2 regions of the Streptomyces sp. NPDC005181 genome follow, and region 2 is predicted to be linked to the other one. Evidence: riboswitches for the same ligand, from Rfam matches in the RefSeq annotation. Region 2 holds a riboswitch; the other holds the start of a gene.
The links. A riboswitch is a leader RNA that binds a small molecule or an ion and turns the genes downstream of it on or off. The one in region 2 is predicted to bind thiamine pyrophosphate.
Positions count from the first base shown of each region.

Region 1: linked by a shared signal. The riboswitch ahead of ABZV38_RS34185 (cytosine permease) and the one ahead of thiO (glycine oxidase ThiO) in region 2 are both predicted to bind thiamine pyrophosphate.

Region 1 is NZ_JBEXID010000096.1:15,399-22,390, reverse strand. Features, by position in the region: gene thiM (hydroxyethylthiazole kinase) at 1-91, opposite strand, end outside; gene ABZV38_RS34185 (cytosine permease) at 166-1,572, opposite strand; TPP riboswitch at 1,564-1,658, opposite strand; gene ABZV38_RS34180 (hypothetical protein) at 1,719-2,657, opposite strand; gene ABZV38_RS34175 (GMC family oxidoreductase) at 2,670-4,265, opposite strand; gene ABZV38_RS34170 (DUF5987 family protein) at 4,262-4,981, opposite strand; gene ABZV38_RS34165 (hypothetical protein) at 4,978-5,577, opposite strand; gene ABZV38_RS34160 (helix-turn-helix domain-containing protein) at 5,892-6,482, opposite strand; gene ABZV38_RS34155 (AMP-binding protein) at 6,561-6,992, shown strand, end outside.
Region 2 is NZ_JBEXID010000007.1:151,618-158,609, forward strand. Features, by position in the region: gene ABZV38_RS07585 (NAD(P)/FAD-dependent oxidoreductase) at 1-465, shown strand, start outside; gene ABZV38_RS07590 (hypothetical protein) at 590-1,558, opposite strand; gene metF (methylenetetrahydrofolate reductase [NAD(P)H]) at 1,611-2,528, opposite strand; gene thiE (thiamine phosphate synthase) at 2,664-3,317, opposite strand; gene ABZV38_RS07605 (Rv2175c family DNA-binding protein) at 3,475-3,840, opposite strand; gene ABZV38_RS07610 (FAD-dependent oxidoreductase) at 3,945-5,204, opposite strand; gene ABZV38_RS07615 (hypothetical protein) at 5,233-5,574, opposite strand; TPP riboswitch at 5,626-5,738, shown strand; gene thiO (glycine oxidase ThiO) at 5,736-6,956, shown strand; gene thiS (sulfur carrier protein ThiS) at 6,953-6,992, shown strand, end outside.

The sequences.
Region 1 (6,992 bases), on a different contig from region 2:
TGGTCAGGCACTGAACCAGCGGGGAGTCCGCCCGCACGCGTGCGAGGGCTTGCGGGGCGAAGGCGGTGTGATCGGTGGATGTCGCGGGCATGAGATATCGCTCCGTGGGGTGGGAATGTCGTTCGGGCGCCGAGGGACGTCGGGGGTCCGGCGGCCGACGGCAGGTCAGTCCTGTGGACGGTGGCGCAGCCGCAGCGGCGCGTAGACGGCGAGCGCCACGAGGAACGCCACGTAGTACGAGAGGTCGGCGCCATGCAGGGCGGCCGCCACCGGGCCCACGTACAGGCTGGTGTCCATGAACGGCACAGCCGCGGCGAAGGCGACGGCGAATGCCGACAACGGGAGCCATCCGGACTGCGGGCGGGCGGTCTCGGCGGCGAGGTCCATCGCGGCGCCGCCCCGTGCCCGGGCCCGTGCGATCCAGTCGACGATGACGATCGCCACGAAACCGGGAATCCAGTAGCCGACGAACAGCAGCACGTTCTGGAAGCGGGCCGTGGTGTCGGCCGCGTGCATCCACAGCACCAGGGGGAAGCCGAGCACGGCGGCGAGGGCGGCGGCCACCGGGCGCGGAAGGCGCACACCGACGGTCTGCAGAGCCAGGGAACCGCTGTAGTCGTTCATGGCGTTGCTGCAGAGTGCCGCCAGCGCCACGGCGAGCAGCCCGAACGCGCCCAGCACCCCACCGCCCAGCAGCGTGTCCACACCTGCGGCGGTCTGGTCGGTCAGCACGGACGCGCCCAACAACCCGAGGGCCTGGACGGCCACGAAGGACACCACAAGGCCGAGCAGGGTGAAGCAGAACATGCGCGGGCGCGAGGTGGTGCGTGGCAGATAGCGGCTGAAGTCGCTGGCGTACGGAGCCCAGGACAGGGTCAGACTCAGCGCGATGGTGCTGGTCAGGACGAACGCGCCGGCCTGGTCGGCGCCGTGCGCGGTGCCGGTGCCGACCGGATGGACACCGTCGAGCAGCCGCCAGGCGATCAGCGCGAACGCGGCGGCGAGCACGAAGGTCATGACGATCTGGAGCCGGTGGATGGCCTCGTAGCCCAGAACGCCGAGGGCGCCTTGGGCCAGCATCATGGCCAGCACGCCGAGCCAGAACGGCCAGCCGCACAGCCGCGCGAGCGCGTCCCCGCCGAACAGCCCGATCAGCGCATCCCAGGCGACCGACGACAGCCACTGCAGAATGCCGGGTACCGTCACGGCCCGGCCGAAGGCGAGCCGGGCCAGCGGCAGTTGCCCGGCACCGGTCTGGCTCCCCCAGGTGCCCAGGTAGGCGGTGGGCACCGCGCCGAGCACGGTGCCCAGCACGACGGCGGCGAGCGCGGTGGCGAAGTCCAGGCCGAGGGCGATGCCGACGGTGCCGGTGAACACGCCGGTCATGGTCAGATTGGGAGCGAACCACACGGTGAACAGGCGCCCGGGACCGCCGTAGCGGTTGCTCTCGGGGACCGGCTCGATGCCGTGTGTCTCGACGCTGAGGTCGCCGGGGGCTGCTGGCATCCGCCCGTCGAAGACGGTCTGCCGGCTGTCGGCGGGCAGACCGCCGGAAACATGCGTCACAGGCATGGAAGACATCCCTCCGCCAGTACGAACTGGTTCAGGTTCGACGGGTGTGATCTCAGCCCTCGGGTAGGGCACCCCGTGTCCGGTACGACGGACAGACTAACCCGATCCCGTTGAACACCTGAACGAAGGACCGCGTGGCAACGCGCTCACGGCCGCGTTCCCCCCTCCGCGTGCCCCGTGCGATCCAGATGCCAGCGGTGTTCCACCTCGAAGCGGTGCAGCCCGGTGCGGCGTTCGACGATTACGTCGACGGTGGCGCGCTCCGTGTTGGTGCACGTGGCGGTCGCTCCGTCGGGGTCGGTGTAGGAGAGCGACACGCAGTCGGCCGGGTCCTGGGTCACATCGATCCGTACCCTGCGCCGCGCGGTGCCACCGCTGACCGACCAGTCGGGCAGCCCGATCCGTGCGCGCAGCAGTGGCGCGGTCAGCAACGGGTCGCGCGGCCAGTCGGTGCCGCCGATCCGCAGCTGAAGCATGGGCAGCGGTGGTAGCCACCGCATCGTGGGACGGCGGGCGACGGCGGCCACCACTTCCAGTACGTCCCCGTCGCCGAGGCCCGCATGGAGCCACGCCCATCGCTGGGCATTGCCGTGCCCGGCGATCCGGGCCACGCCTCCCACCGCGCCGGAGAGCGTGAACCGCCGCTCCCCGACGACGAGTTCCCCGTCGAAAAGGGCGTCGGGGGCAGGCACGATCTGGGCGGCGGGCAGCAGTTCACGCTGCCAGGACCAGCGCGGAAACGTGTAGAGGGGCTCTCCGCCCCCGGTGACCGTCAGGCGCCAGGTGATCGCGCCCGCGGTGCCTTCCAGAAGCCGGGGCGTTGCCCGCACCCCCGGCACCTCGAAGTACGCCTCGCCCTGAGGCGGTGGAGAGTCCGGGACCCCGAACCGCTCGGTGAACGGCGGTCCGTCCGGTGGGAAGACTGATATCCAGCCATGCGCCCGGGCCGGGCCGTCGTGCTTGGGTGCCACCACTTCGTGGTGGATCCACACGCCGGTACCGGTACGGGGATCGGTCAACGTCGCGTACCAGACTTCGAGCCGCCCTGGACGGCCGGTCATCCGCGGCGGGTAGAGCGAGTTCACGAGGGTTTCCTTTCACCGGGGCGCGGGGGCCCCGTACCGTGCGCGCACGCCTGCCTCGGCGGTGCTCTCCACGATGCCGGGACAGGCCCGTTCGGCCAGCGCCGCGATCGTCAGTGAGGGGTTGACACAGAGCGAGGTCGGCACTGCCGAGCCGTCGGTGACGAACAGGCCGGGATGGCCTCGCAGTTCGCCGCGTTCGTCGAGTGCCGAGGTGGCGGGGTCGTCACCCATCCGGCAGGAGGCGAGGGGGTGCGCGCTCACGGACCCGGCGGGGTTCTCGCTCCAGGGCCGCACCCGCGCAAGACCGTCGCGCTCCAGCACCGCGCGGGCCTCGGCATCCGCGGCGGCCCAGCCGCGCAGGGTGTTCGCTGTCGGCCGGTACGAGAGCGTGGACAGGCAGAGCGATGTGGCCACGCGCGTCGAGCTTCCGGTGGGCGGCGGCGGGCCGAAGACGCCCTCGTTGTCGTCCTCGGTCATGGCGAGCACGGAGAGCCACGACGGCCAGCGTGCCCGCATCTCCTTCTTGCGGACGCCGAACCAGCTCGTCGCCGGGGCGTCAGTGGCCTGGGCCAGCAGGTCGGTGATGCCGGGGAAGTAGATCTGCTGAAGGGAGAAACGGGTGAACTCCGCCGTTGCCGGGTCGAGCCGGTCGTACGACATGGAGCCGATGGGCTTCCCGATGGGGAAGCCCTGGTACGGGATGCCCGGGGCGCGCTCGAGACCGAGCAGGTCGCGCACCTTGCCTTCGTCGACGTCGGCGATGGACACGCGGTCGCCGTTGCCCGAGAAGTAGCGCCCGACGGCTTGCGGGACACCGCCGAGCAGGGGAGCCGAGCGCTGCAGCAGCACCGGGGTGGCCAGAGCGCCTGCGGCCAGCACCACGGTCTTGGCCTCGATCGTGCCCACGCCGACCGGCAGCCGGTAGTCGCCGGCATCGAGCTGCGTGTACGAGACGCGGTAGCGGTAACCGGGTGTGATGGCAGGCGCGATCGTCTGTGCCTCGTGGAGTGGGCGGATCTCGGCGCCGTGCGCCGTCGCAGCGGGGAGGTAGTTCAGCAGCATGGAGCGCTTGGCGTCGAAGTGACAGCCGCCCAGCATCCAATTGCAGTTGGTGCAGCGGGCCAGGTCGACGGCGACGGGCACAGGATTGCAGGTGCGGCCCGCACGGGCGCACGCCGCAGCGAACAGCCCTCCGGGGTAAGGGACTTGGTCCCAGCTCTGCTCGGCGACGGGCAGAGCCTCCTCGACCCGGTCGTACCACGGGTCGAGTGCCGCGCGCGTCAGGGTCGAAGGCCACAGGCGATGGCCAAGACTGCCGCGGCGATCGAAGACGAAGCCCGGAGCCCGCAGTGAAGCGGCGAAGTAGACCACGCTGGACCCGCCGACGCAGTTCCCGGCGACGACCGTGATGCCGTCGCCCTGCACGAGGTCGACGATCCGGGTGTAGCTGCCCAGGCGCAGGTCATGGGTGAAGTCGGGGGCGGTGAGGTGCGGTCCACGTTCCAGGATCACCACCTTGGCGCCACCCGCGGCCAGATGGTAGGCGGGGATGGCGCCCCCGAAGCCACTGCCGATGACCAGCACGTCGGTGCGTTCGGTGGCGCTCATGCGGGGTGCCCTCCGGGGGTGGTGAGCGGGTGCTCGGAGGCGAGCCTTCTGCCGTACGAGTAGTCGGGGAAGCGCCACAGTCCGTCGGCGTCGGGCGCCGGGAAGCCGATCCAGGCCAGGCCCGGGTGGCGTTGCCGGATGGCTACGGCGGTGTGCAGATGGGCCGCGGTGTCGAAGGCCGCGGCGGCGAAGAGTGCGAGCAGCACATACAGCTGCCGGTCCGGGGCGCCGGGCGTGAGCAGCTCTCCGGCGAGCGCGGTGCGGTCGGTGAACCGGAGGGCGACGAAGGGAGGTTGAGTGCGCAGCAGGATCCGGCCGTGGGTGGCCGCATAGGCGAGGGCGCGGGTGTTGACGAGCAGCGCCAGCTCGGGCAGCAGTACGCCGACGCCGAGGTCGGGAAGGTTGAGCAGCTCGACGGCCCCCGCCTGCACGGCGCCGGGACCGGGGGCCGCCCCGGCGATCGCCGCGTCGCCGCCGTACCGCTTCTCGCCCGGGACCATGGTGTCCGCGAACGCCTCCAGCGTGGCGGTCGTCGGGTCGGGCAGCGCCAGGGAAGCGGGCAGCAGCCCCGCCCGATCCACCGGGACCGGCTCGGGGACAGGACGCGCCGAAGGCGCGGCTTCGGCGGTCAGCTCCCCTGCCCGCAGGGCGGCGACGGCGGCGGTCAGCCCGACGAGCAGCCGGCGCCGAGTGGGACGTGCGGGTGGTTCGCTCAACACAGTGCGCTCACCGGCAGTCGCACCCTCACACCTGCGGCGTCACGCACGAGTGCGTCGGCGAGCAGCGCGTCGTACGGCCGGATCACCTTCGCGGCGTCCTCGGCCTGCGCGGGGTGCCCGGCAACGGTGATGTTGCGTACCTTCGCCGCGGCGCTGCCCTCCGCCTTGTCGAACCAGTAACTGCCGTCCCAGCCGACCAGTTCGGTTCCGCCGGCCGTGGCCTGCACGCTCCAGTGGTCCAACTGCCAGTAACGGCAGGCCGGTACGGCGATCGCGAAGCGCGCCGGCTCGGCCAGCAGAAAGCGCGCCGCGCCGCCGTTGGTCACGGTGATGTCCCGCTTGGCGTACTCCACGCACAGCGGGTCGGCGCCGAACAGGGAGAGTGGCGGCGTCTCGCCCTCGCCGTAGCGGTGGAAGGTACACGCGGGGGCGTACGAAGGGTCGGTGTAACCGCCGACGCCTGGTTCTGCGGCCGAGGCGGAAGCGGCGGGGAGCAGGGCGGCGGCTGCCGCCACCACTGCGCCGAAGGCGGCGAGTCGGACACCTGCGGACAGGGCACCGAGGGCGTTCGTCGTACGGCGGAGTACGGGCACAGCAGGACCTTCTTCACGTCCCAGCCCTGATGGGCGATGGTTACCGGCGGTCACATGCAGTCAGCATCTTGAATGCTGCACGCTGTCGGCGCAAGGTATGGGACGAAGGTGAGGACGTGCGACGCGCGCCGTTGCCCTGGTCCGCGGATATGCGGCGGCCGCCGGAGCGACCCAGGAAGTGATCAAGGCGGACCCGGAGAACGGGCGTCGGTGGCGGTCGCGCGGAGGGCCGGCTTCACCTGCCTCAAGCAGGTCGCGGAAGCGGACGGCACCTTGTTCAACTGGTACGTCCATGATCTGCGGGGGTCGCAGCCTCAGGGCTGAGCCCCCAGAAACCGTTCCGTCCACAGCCGCAGCAGCTCGTCGTCGAACGTCGGGTCCTCGCGCAGCACGCTGGTGAGCGCGAGACCGCGGTGCAGGACCAGCAGTGATTCGCAGAGCAGGGCGAAGTCCTCGCGCGCCGCCGTCTCCGGGCCGAAGATATCGGCCATCACCGCACGCTGGGCCGCGCCCACTTCCCGCTCGGCCGGCAGCAGCGCCGCCCTGAGATCCGCGTCGGTGCGGGCCGCCAGCCACAGCTCCAGCCCCGCGAGGCAGTGCGGGCCCGACATCGCCGTGCGCAGCAGGGCAAGCCCCTTCTCGCGGTTCGGTGCGCCGCCGTCCGTCTCGGTACGGATGTGCGCGAGACGCAGCTCGGCGACATGGTGGGTGGCGGCCGCCAGCAGATCGGCCTTCGAGGCGAAGTGATGCAGCAGCGCGCCGCGGGAGACGCCCGCCCGCTCCTGCACCCGCTGGGTCGTGGTGCCCGCGAAACCGTGGTCGACCAGACAGTCGATCGTGGCATCGAGGAGTCGCTGCCGGGTCTCCTCCCGGCGTTGCTGCTGGGTGCGGCGTGGAGCGGGCATGGCAGTGAGCGTACGACACGACTGGGAACCAACAAACAGTCTGGACGGACTGTATATGGCGGGTCTATCGTCCGGCGCATGCTTGCCGTAGACCTGGTTCGCCGCGGTGCCGCGCGTTTCGCAGGACGTACCGCCGTGCATTTCGAAAACCGTTCCCTCACCTATGCGGAGGTCGACGAGGCTGCCAACCGCCTGGCCCACGTCCTCGCAGGACTGGGCGTCGGCCGCGGCGACCGGGTCGGGCTGCTCCTCGGCAACGGGCTGTGGTCCATCTCCGTCGACTTCGCCTGCCTGAAGGCCGGGGCCGCCCGCGTCCCCCTCAACGGCCGCCTCTCCGCCGCCGAACACACCCGCATGCTCCAGGACACCGGAGCGACCCTTCTGGTCTACGGGCCGGAACTCGCCGAGCGTGCGATCGAACTCGGTGCCGCCGTACCGGGGCTGGTGCTCGCCTGCCTCGGCAGCCCCGGCCCGGCCGGCCACCTCGACCTGCCGACGGCCATGCGCGAG
Region 2 (6,992 bases):
GGCGGCCGGCTCGCCGGGCGTCCCACGGTGACAGTGATCCGCCCGGACGATCCGTCGACCCGCCCGGACGACGCGCACGAGGCCGTGACGGTGACGGCGACGGTCGCCCCGCACGGCGCGGTGAACTGGACGGACGGGGCGCTGCGCGAGCGGTATGCCGACACCGTGATCGAGGCGGCCGGCGCTGCCGTCCCCGGCCTGCGTGAGCGGCTGCTCCACGCCGAAGTGCGGACGCCCGCCCACACGGCGGCCGACACCGGCGCCGAGGGCGGCTCGGTGCCCGCACCGGCGCTGGCCGGGGCCGGGGGCGCGTATCTGCATCCGGGAAACCGCACGCGGCTGCCGGGTCTCTACCTCGCGGGCGGCTGGTCCCACCCGGGCGGCGGGCTCGCGCACGCCGGGATGTCGGGGACGCTCGTCGCCGGGCTCATCGTGGAGGGGGACGGCTTCCGCGGCTCCCAGTGAGCGGGACCGGTAGCGAGAAGGCACGGGTACGGGGGCCGGGCGCGCGGGATGCCGCCTCGTCCTCGGTCTCCCCCACGGCCGCACGGGCATGGGAGGTCAGGACCGGGTCCCGGACGGCGGTCCGTCAGTAGCGGTACTGCTGTTCGTTGTAGCCGCCGTCGTAGGCATTCGGATACGGGGCGGGCTGCTGCTCCGGCGGGTACTGCTCGCCCTCGCGCTGCTGCGGCACCCAGACGCCGCCCGGCGGGGTCTCGGAGGTGTACTGCTGGGCGTAGGGGTCCGCCACATACTGCTGCTGACCGCCGTAGCTGTCGTAGTTCGCGTAGCTGTCGTGCGCGCCGTACTGCGGGGAGCCGTCGGTGGTGCCGGTGCCGATGTACGGGTCGGAGTACGCGGCGTACTGCTGCTGGCCCGTGCCGTAGTCGTACTGCCCGGCGTAGCTGTCCTGGCCTGCGTGGCTGTCCTGACTGGCGTGGCTGTCCTGACCGGCGTACGTCTCCTGAGCGGCGTACGTGCCCTGCCCGCCGTAGCTGTCCTGGCCGGGCACACCGCCGTACGTGGAGTAGTCGGCGTACGGGTCGTACGCCGCGTACTGGGGCTGCCCCTGGGCCTGCTGGGACTCCTGCTGCGGGACGGGATCGGTGTAGATGCCGTACTGCCCGGTGTCGTCCGGCAGCGGTTCCGGCGCGTAGACGGCGGCCGCAGGTGCGGGTGCGGCGCCCTCCGCCTCGTCCTGGCCCGCCCGGTCGTACTCCACCTCCAGCTCCGACACTTCGAGCGTGGGCTCCCGGCGGGTGTCCCGCTCACCGCTGCTTCGACGGCGGCGGCTCTCGCCCGGGCTGCCCCCTATGGCCCAGCCGGTCGAGAAGCCGCGCCGGAAGGAGAGCGTGACGTACGTCTGGCCGATGGCGAACGCGATCGCGCCGACGGCGATGACGGGCACGGACGGCATCAGCACGCCGACGACCACGGCCGCGAAGCCGGTGAAGGCGAGCAGGCGCCAGCGCAGCCGCGCCTTGTACTGCAGGAGCACCTCGCCGAGCAGCCACAGCGCCACGATGCCGAACGCGATGTAGAGGACCGTCCAGCCCATGCCCGCCCCCATTTCTACGGCCGCCGCCCGGGATCATGGCGGGTACGGCCGGTCACGACTGCTTGTGCAGTCCGAGATTCTCGTAGATTTCGAGCGTTGCCGTCGAGTTGTTGAGCGTGATGAAGTGCAGTCCGGGCACACCCTCGGAGCGCAGCCTCGCACAGAACTCCGTCGCGAACTCGATGCCAATGGAGCGTACAGCGGCTGGATCGTCCTTGACGGCAAGGATGCGTTCTTTCAGGGACGAGGGCAGAGTCGCGTTGCTGAGCTGCGGAAACCGCTCCAACTGCTTGACGCTGGTGAGCGGCATGACCTCGGGGATGACAGGTGTGTCGCAACCCGCAGCTACCACGCGGTCACGCATCCGCAAATAGTCGTCCGGATTGAAGAACATCTGCGTGATCGCATAGTCGGCACCCGCGCGGCACTTGTCCACGAAATGCCGGATTTCGGTGTCCCAGTCGGTCGAGCGCGGATGCATCTCGGGAAATGCCGCGACGCCCACGCAGAAATCGCCGGACTCCTTGATGAGCCGGACGAGATCGGCCGCGTACTGCACGCCCTCCGGGTGCTCGACCCATTCGCCCATCGGGTCGCCCGGCGGGTCGCCGCGCACGGCGAGGATGTTCCTGATCCCGGCGTCGGCGTACTGCCCGATCATGTTGCGCAGTTCGGCGACGGAGTGATTGACGGCCGTGAGGTGCGCGACCGGGGTGAGGGTGGAGTCGGCAGCGATCTGCTGGGTGGCTCTGACCGTCCCGGCCCGGGTGGAACCGCCGGCCCCGTACGTCACGGAGACGAAGCTCGGGCCCACCGCTTCGACCCGGCGCAGCGCATTCCAGAGATTGCGCTCGCCCTTCTCGGTCTTGGGCGCCCAGAACTCGAACGAATACGAAGTCTTGCCGGTCGCGAGCAGCTCACGCACCGTGCGTGCGTGATCCGTCCTGGTAGAGGGAGTGCCAAGGGCCATACTGCAGGTTAACCAGGGCTCGACGGTCCCCCAACCAGACCAGCGGCAATTGCCCGAATTGACTGGTGGTTTGTCCACCCATCGGACAGTCCCCTGACGTTCTTCGGATGATCTGTGATTTCCCTGACGCGCCTGTCAGCCGTCGGCGCGCGCCCTGATCCGCTTCGCCAGCTCTGCGGTGGCCGCCGCCGGGTCGTCGGCCTCGGTGATCACCCGTACGACGACGATCCTGCGCGCTCCCGCGTCCAGCACCTTGTCGAGGTTGCCGGCGTCGATCCCGCCGATGGCGAACCAGGGGCGCGGCTGGGCGAGTGAAGCGGCGTACCGCACGAGGTCGAGGCCGGGGGCGTGCCGGCCGGGCTTGGTCGGGGTGGGCCAGCAGGGTCCTGTGCAGAAGTAGTCCACGCCCGGCTCGGCGACGGCGGCGTCGACCTCGGACTCGGCGTGCGTGGAGCGGCCGATCACCACGTCGTCGCCGATGATGGCGCGGGCGGCGGGGACCGGCAGGTCTCCCTGGCCGAGGTGGAGCACATCGGACCCGATGGCGTGGGCGACATCGGCCCGGTCGTTCACGGCGAGGAGCTTGCCGTGGCGCCGGCAGGCATCGGCGAGAACCGCCAGGTGCTCGAGCTCCTCGGCCGCCTCCATGCCCTTGTCGCGCAGCTGGACGATGTCCACCCCGGAGGAGAGCACGGCGTCGAGGAAGGCGGGCAGGTCGCCCTGGCGCCTGCGGGCGTCCGTGCACAGGTAGAGCCGGGCGTCGGACAGCAGCTCACGAGGCGTGGGCATGATGCGGTTCCCCCTTGATACAGCTGTACGGAATACAGCGGCGGCACGACATGGTCGGGCTGGTACAGCGGTACGGCGTGATGCGGAGGTACGGGCCGGGCCGGGCCGTTCGGAACGGCCCGTACCCGTGCCCGTACCCCGCGTGCGGTTGTCCCGGTCAGACGGCGAGCGCCTGGGCGCGGCGCTTCACCTCCGTGCCGCGATTCTCGCTCAGCGCCTGCGCGGGGGTACCCGGCAGGGACGGGTCGGGGGTGAAGAGCCACTCCAGCATCTCTTCGTCGGTGTAGCCGTCGTCCCTCAGGAGCGTCAGGGTGCCGGAGAGGCCCTTGACCACCTTGTTGCCGTCGATGAAGGCAGCAGGCACCTGGAGCGTCCGGTTCTCACCACGTCGTACGGCGATCAGCTGGCCCTCCTTGACCAGCTGCCGCACGCGCGTCACCTCGACATCGAGCATTTCGGCGATGTCGGGAAGGTGGAGCCAGGCAGGGACGAGAGCATCGATCTTTGCGTCAATCTCGGTCACGGAGACAAGCGTGCCATCCCGGACCGACAGTCGGTACTCGGACCCGACCGGACGGGGGTCACCCCAGTGGCCGCAAGGGCTCCTGAAGTGCTGCGGGCGAGCCGCTACGGGGCATCGGCCCTGGCCGACTTCAGCGGTACGGCGGGGTCGGCCGCCCGCACCGGATCGAGCCGCGCCCCCGCCTCGATGAGTCTGCGCCCCTGGGCCAGGTCGCGCGGCCGGCCGACGGCGAGGACGGCGACCAGTGCGCCGTCCCGCAGCCAGCACACGGACCAGGCGGGTTCGGCCGGGTCGCCGCGCCAGAGCAGGGTGTCCGCGCCACCGTGATGGCCCGCGTACTGCACGAAGCGGTCGAACTGCTCGGACCAGAAGTACGGCACGGGGTCGTACGTCAGGGGGTGCGACGCCCTGTCCATGCCGGCGCCGATGATGTTGGCGGCGGCGGTCCGCGGCCCTTGGACGGCGTTGTCCCAGTGGTGGACGAGGAGCCGTGTGCCGTACCGCGCGGAGGGGAAGGACGCGCAGTCCCCGACCGCGTACACATCGGGCAGCGAGGTGCGCAGCGCTTCGTCGGCGGTCACCGATCCGTCCGGACCGAGGGCGATGCCGGAGCCGGCCAGCCAGTCGGTGGCGGGCCGGGCGCCGATCCCGACAACCACCGCTCCGGCGGCGAGCGTGCGGCCGTCGGCGAGGACCACGCTGCCGGGCTCGATGCGGGCCACCGGGGCGCCGGTCAGGAGTTCGGTGCCGCTCTGCGCGTACCAGCGGGCCATCGGGGCGGCGACCTCGGCGGGCAGGACACCCGCGAACGGCCGGTCGGCGGCCTCGACGACGGTGACCTCGCAGCCCGCGGCGCGGGCGGCGGTGGCGAATTCGGCGCCGATCCAGCCCGCGCCGACGACCACGACGGTGTGCTGCTGGTCGAGGACCGGCCGCAGCCGCGCGGCGTCGTCGAGGGTGCGCAGCAGATGGACGCCGGGCACCCCCTCGGAGCCGGGCAGCACCACCGGTTCGGCTCCGGAGGCGATGACCAGGACGTCGTACGGGACGGGGCCGGCCAGGGTGTCCAGTTCGTGCACGTCGGCCCGTACGCCGGTCACGTCTCGGCCCAGTTGCAGCTCGATGTCCAGCTCTTCGAAGTCGATGTCGAAGGCGGAGCCCTCGGCCGTGCCGAGCAGCACCGCCTTGGACAGCGGGGGGCGGTCGTACGGCTGGTGGGGTTCGGCGCCGATCAGGGTGACCGGGCCGGTGAAGCCCTGCTCCCGCAGGGCCACCGCGGTCTGCACGCCGGCCATGCCCGCACCGACGATGACGACGCGGCGCTCTGTCCGCCGGCCCGGCTGCTCTGTCTGCTGCTCGCTCACCTGTCCACCTTAAGCATTTGACGATCCGTCAGGTTGCAAGTTCCTCGACCACACTGGTCCCACTACCCTCCTGCGACTCCCACTCCCAGCGCTCCTCCAGCCGCACCCGGCCGTCCGCAAGACCGACGACGGTGGAGACGCAGTGCCCGGAGGAGGTCGTTCCGTCCCGCTTCAACTGGACGTACCGGAAGTCGAGTCGATCGCCGGTGCGGGTGCCGACGAGTTGGCCCCGGACCACATCCCCGCCCGCGTAATCGGCCCAGATCACCCCCTTCTCCTCGTGGTACGTGAAGCGGGTCCGGGTACCGACCTGACCCGGCGCCTGGTCGGCGACCGGCGAGAGGACGATTCCGTCGAGCGAACGGGCCACGGTGGCTGCTCCCTTACTGGGTCCGGGTGACGGGGTTTAGGGTGGCCAACGTAAAACACTCGCGGGAGCCCGGACGCACCGGGCTGAGAGGGAGGCTGGGCGGCCTCCGACCGTACGAACCTGATCCGGGTCATGCCGGCGAAGGGAGGGGCTGGACGCCCATGCATTCCTCCGGGAGCACCTCAGTAGACGGATCCGACGTCCTCGTCATCGGGGGCGGAATCATCGGTCTGGTGACCGCCTGGCGGGCGGCGCAGCGCGGCCTGCGCACCGCGGTCGTCGACCCCGAACCGGGCGGCGGGGCCGCCCAGGTCGCGGCCGGCATGCTCGCCGCCGTCACCGAACTCCACTACGGCGAGCAGCTGCTGCTCGGCCTCAATGTCGCCTCCGCCGCGCGCTACCCGGCCTTCGCGGCCGAGCTGGAGACGGCGAGCGGCCAGGACATCGGCTTCCGGGCCTGCGGCACCCTCGCGGTCGCCCTGGACTCCGACGACCGCGCCCATCTGCGGGAACTGCACGCGCTCCAGCACCGTTCGGGGCTGGAGTCGGAGTGGCTCACCGGCCGCGAGTGCCGCCGCCTGGAGCCGATGCTGGCGCCGGGTGTGCGCGGCGGTCTGCGGGTCGACGGCGACCACCAGGTCGACCCCCGTCGGCTGGCCGCTGCCCTGCTGACGGCCTGCGAGCGGGCGGGGGTGGTCTTCCACCGTGACTGGGCGGCACGCCTGGTGGTGGCACGGGACCGGGCCGCCGGGGCCGTGCTCGCAGCCGGTACGGAGCTCGCGGCGGACCAGATCGTGCTCGCCGCGGGCAGCCTCAGCGGGCGGCTCGCGGGACTGCCGGACGAGGTCGTGCCGCCCGTCCGGCCGGTGAAAGGGCAGGTGCTGCGGCTGACCGTGCCCGCCGCGTACGCGCCGTTCCTCACCCGGACCGTGCGGGCCGTGGTCCGCGGCAGCCATGTCTATCTCGTCCCGCGCAAGAACGGCGAGCTGGTCGTCGGCGCCACCAGCGAGGAAATGGGCTGGGACACCACGGTCACGGCGGGCGGGGTGTACGAGCTGCTGCGCGACGCCCACGAGCTGGTGCCCGGCATCACCGAACTGCCGCTCACCGAGACCCGGGCCGGCCTGCGCCCCGCGTCCCCCGACAACGCCCCGCTGCTCGGCCCCACCGCCCTGCCCGGTCTGCATCTCGCCACCGGCCACCACCGCAACGGGGTGCTGCTCACCCCCGTCACCGGTGACGCCATGGCCGAGCTGCTGACCACCGGCGAGCTGCCCGCCGTGGCCCACCCGTTCGCCCCCGGGCGGTTCGCGCCCGCCGCCGTACCGCCGCCCGCCGCGTCCCCCGACGCCGCCTCCGTACGTCAGGAGCAGCCCGCATGACCGACTTCGTCGCGCTCTCCGTGTCCGTGAACGGTG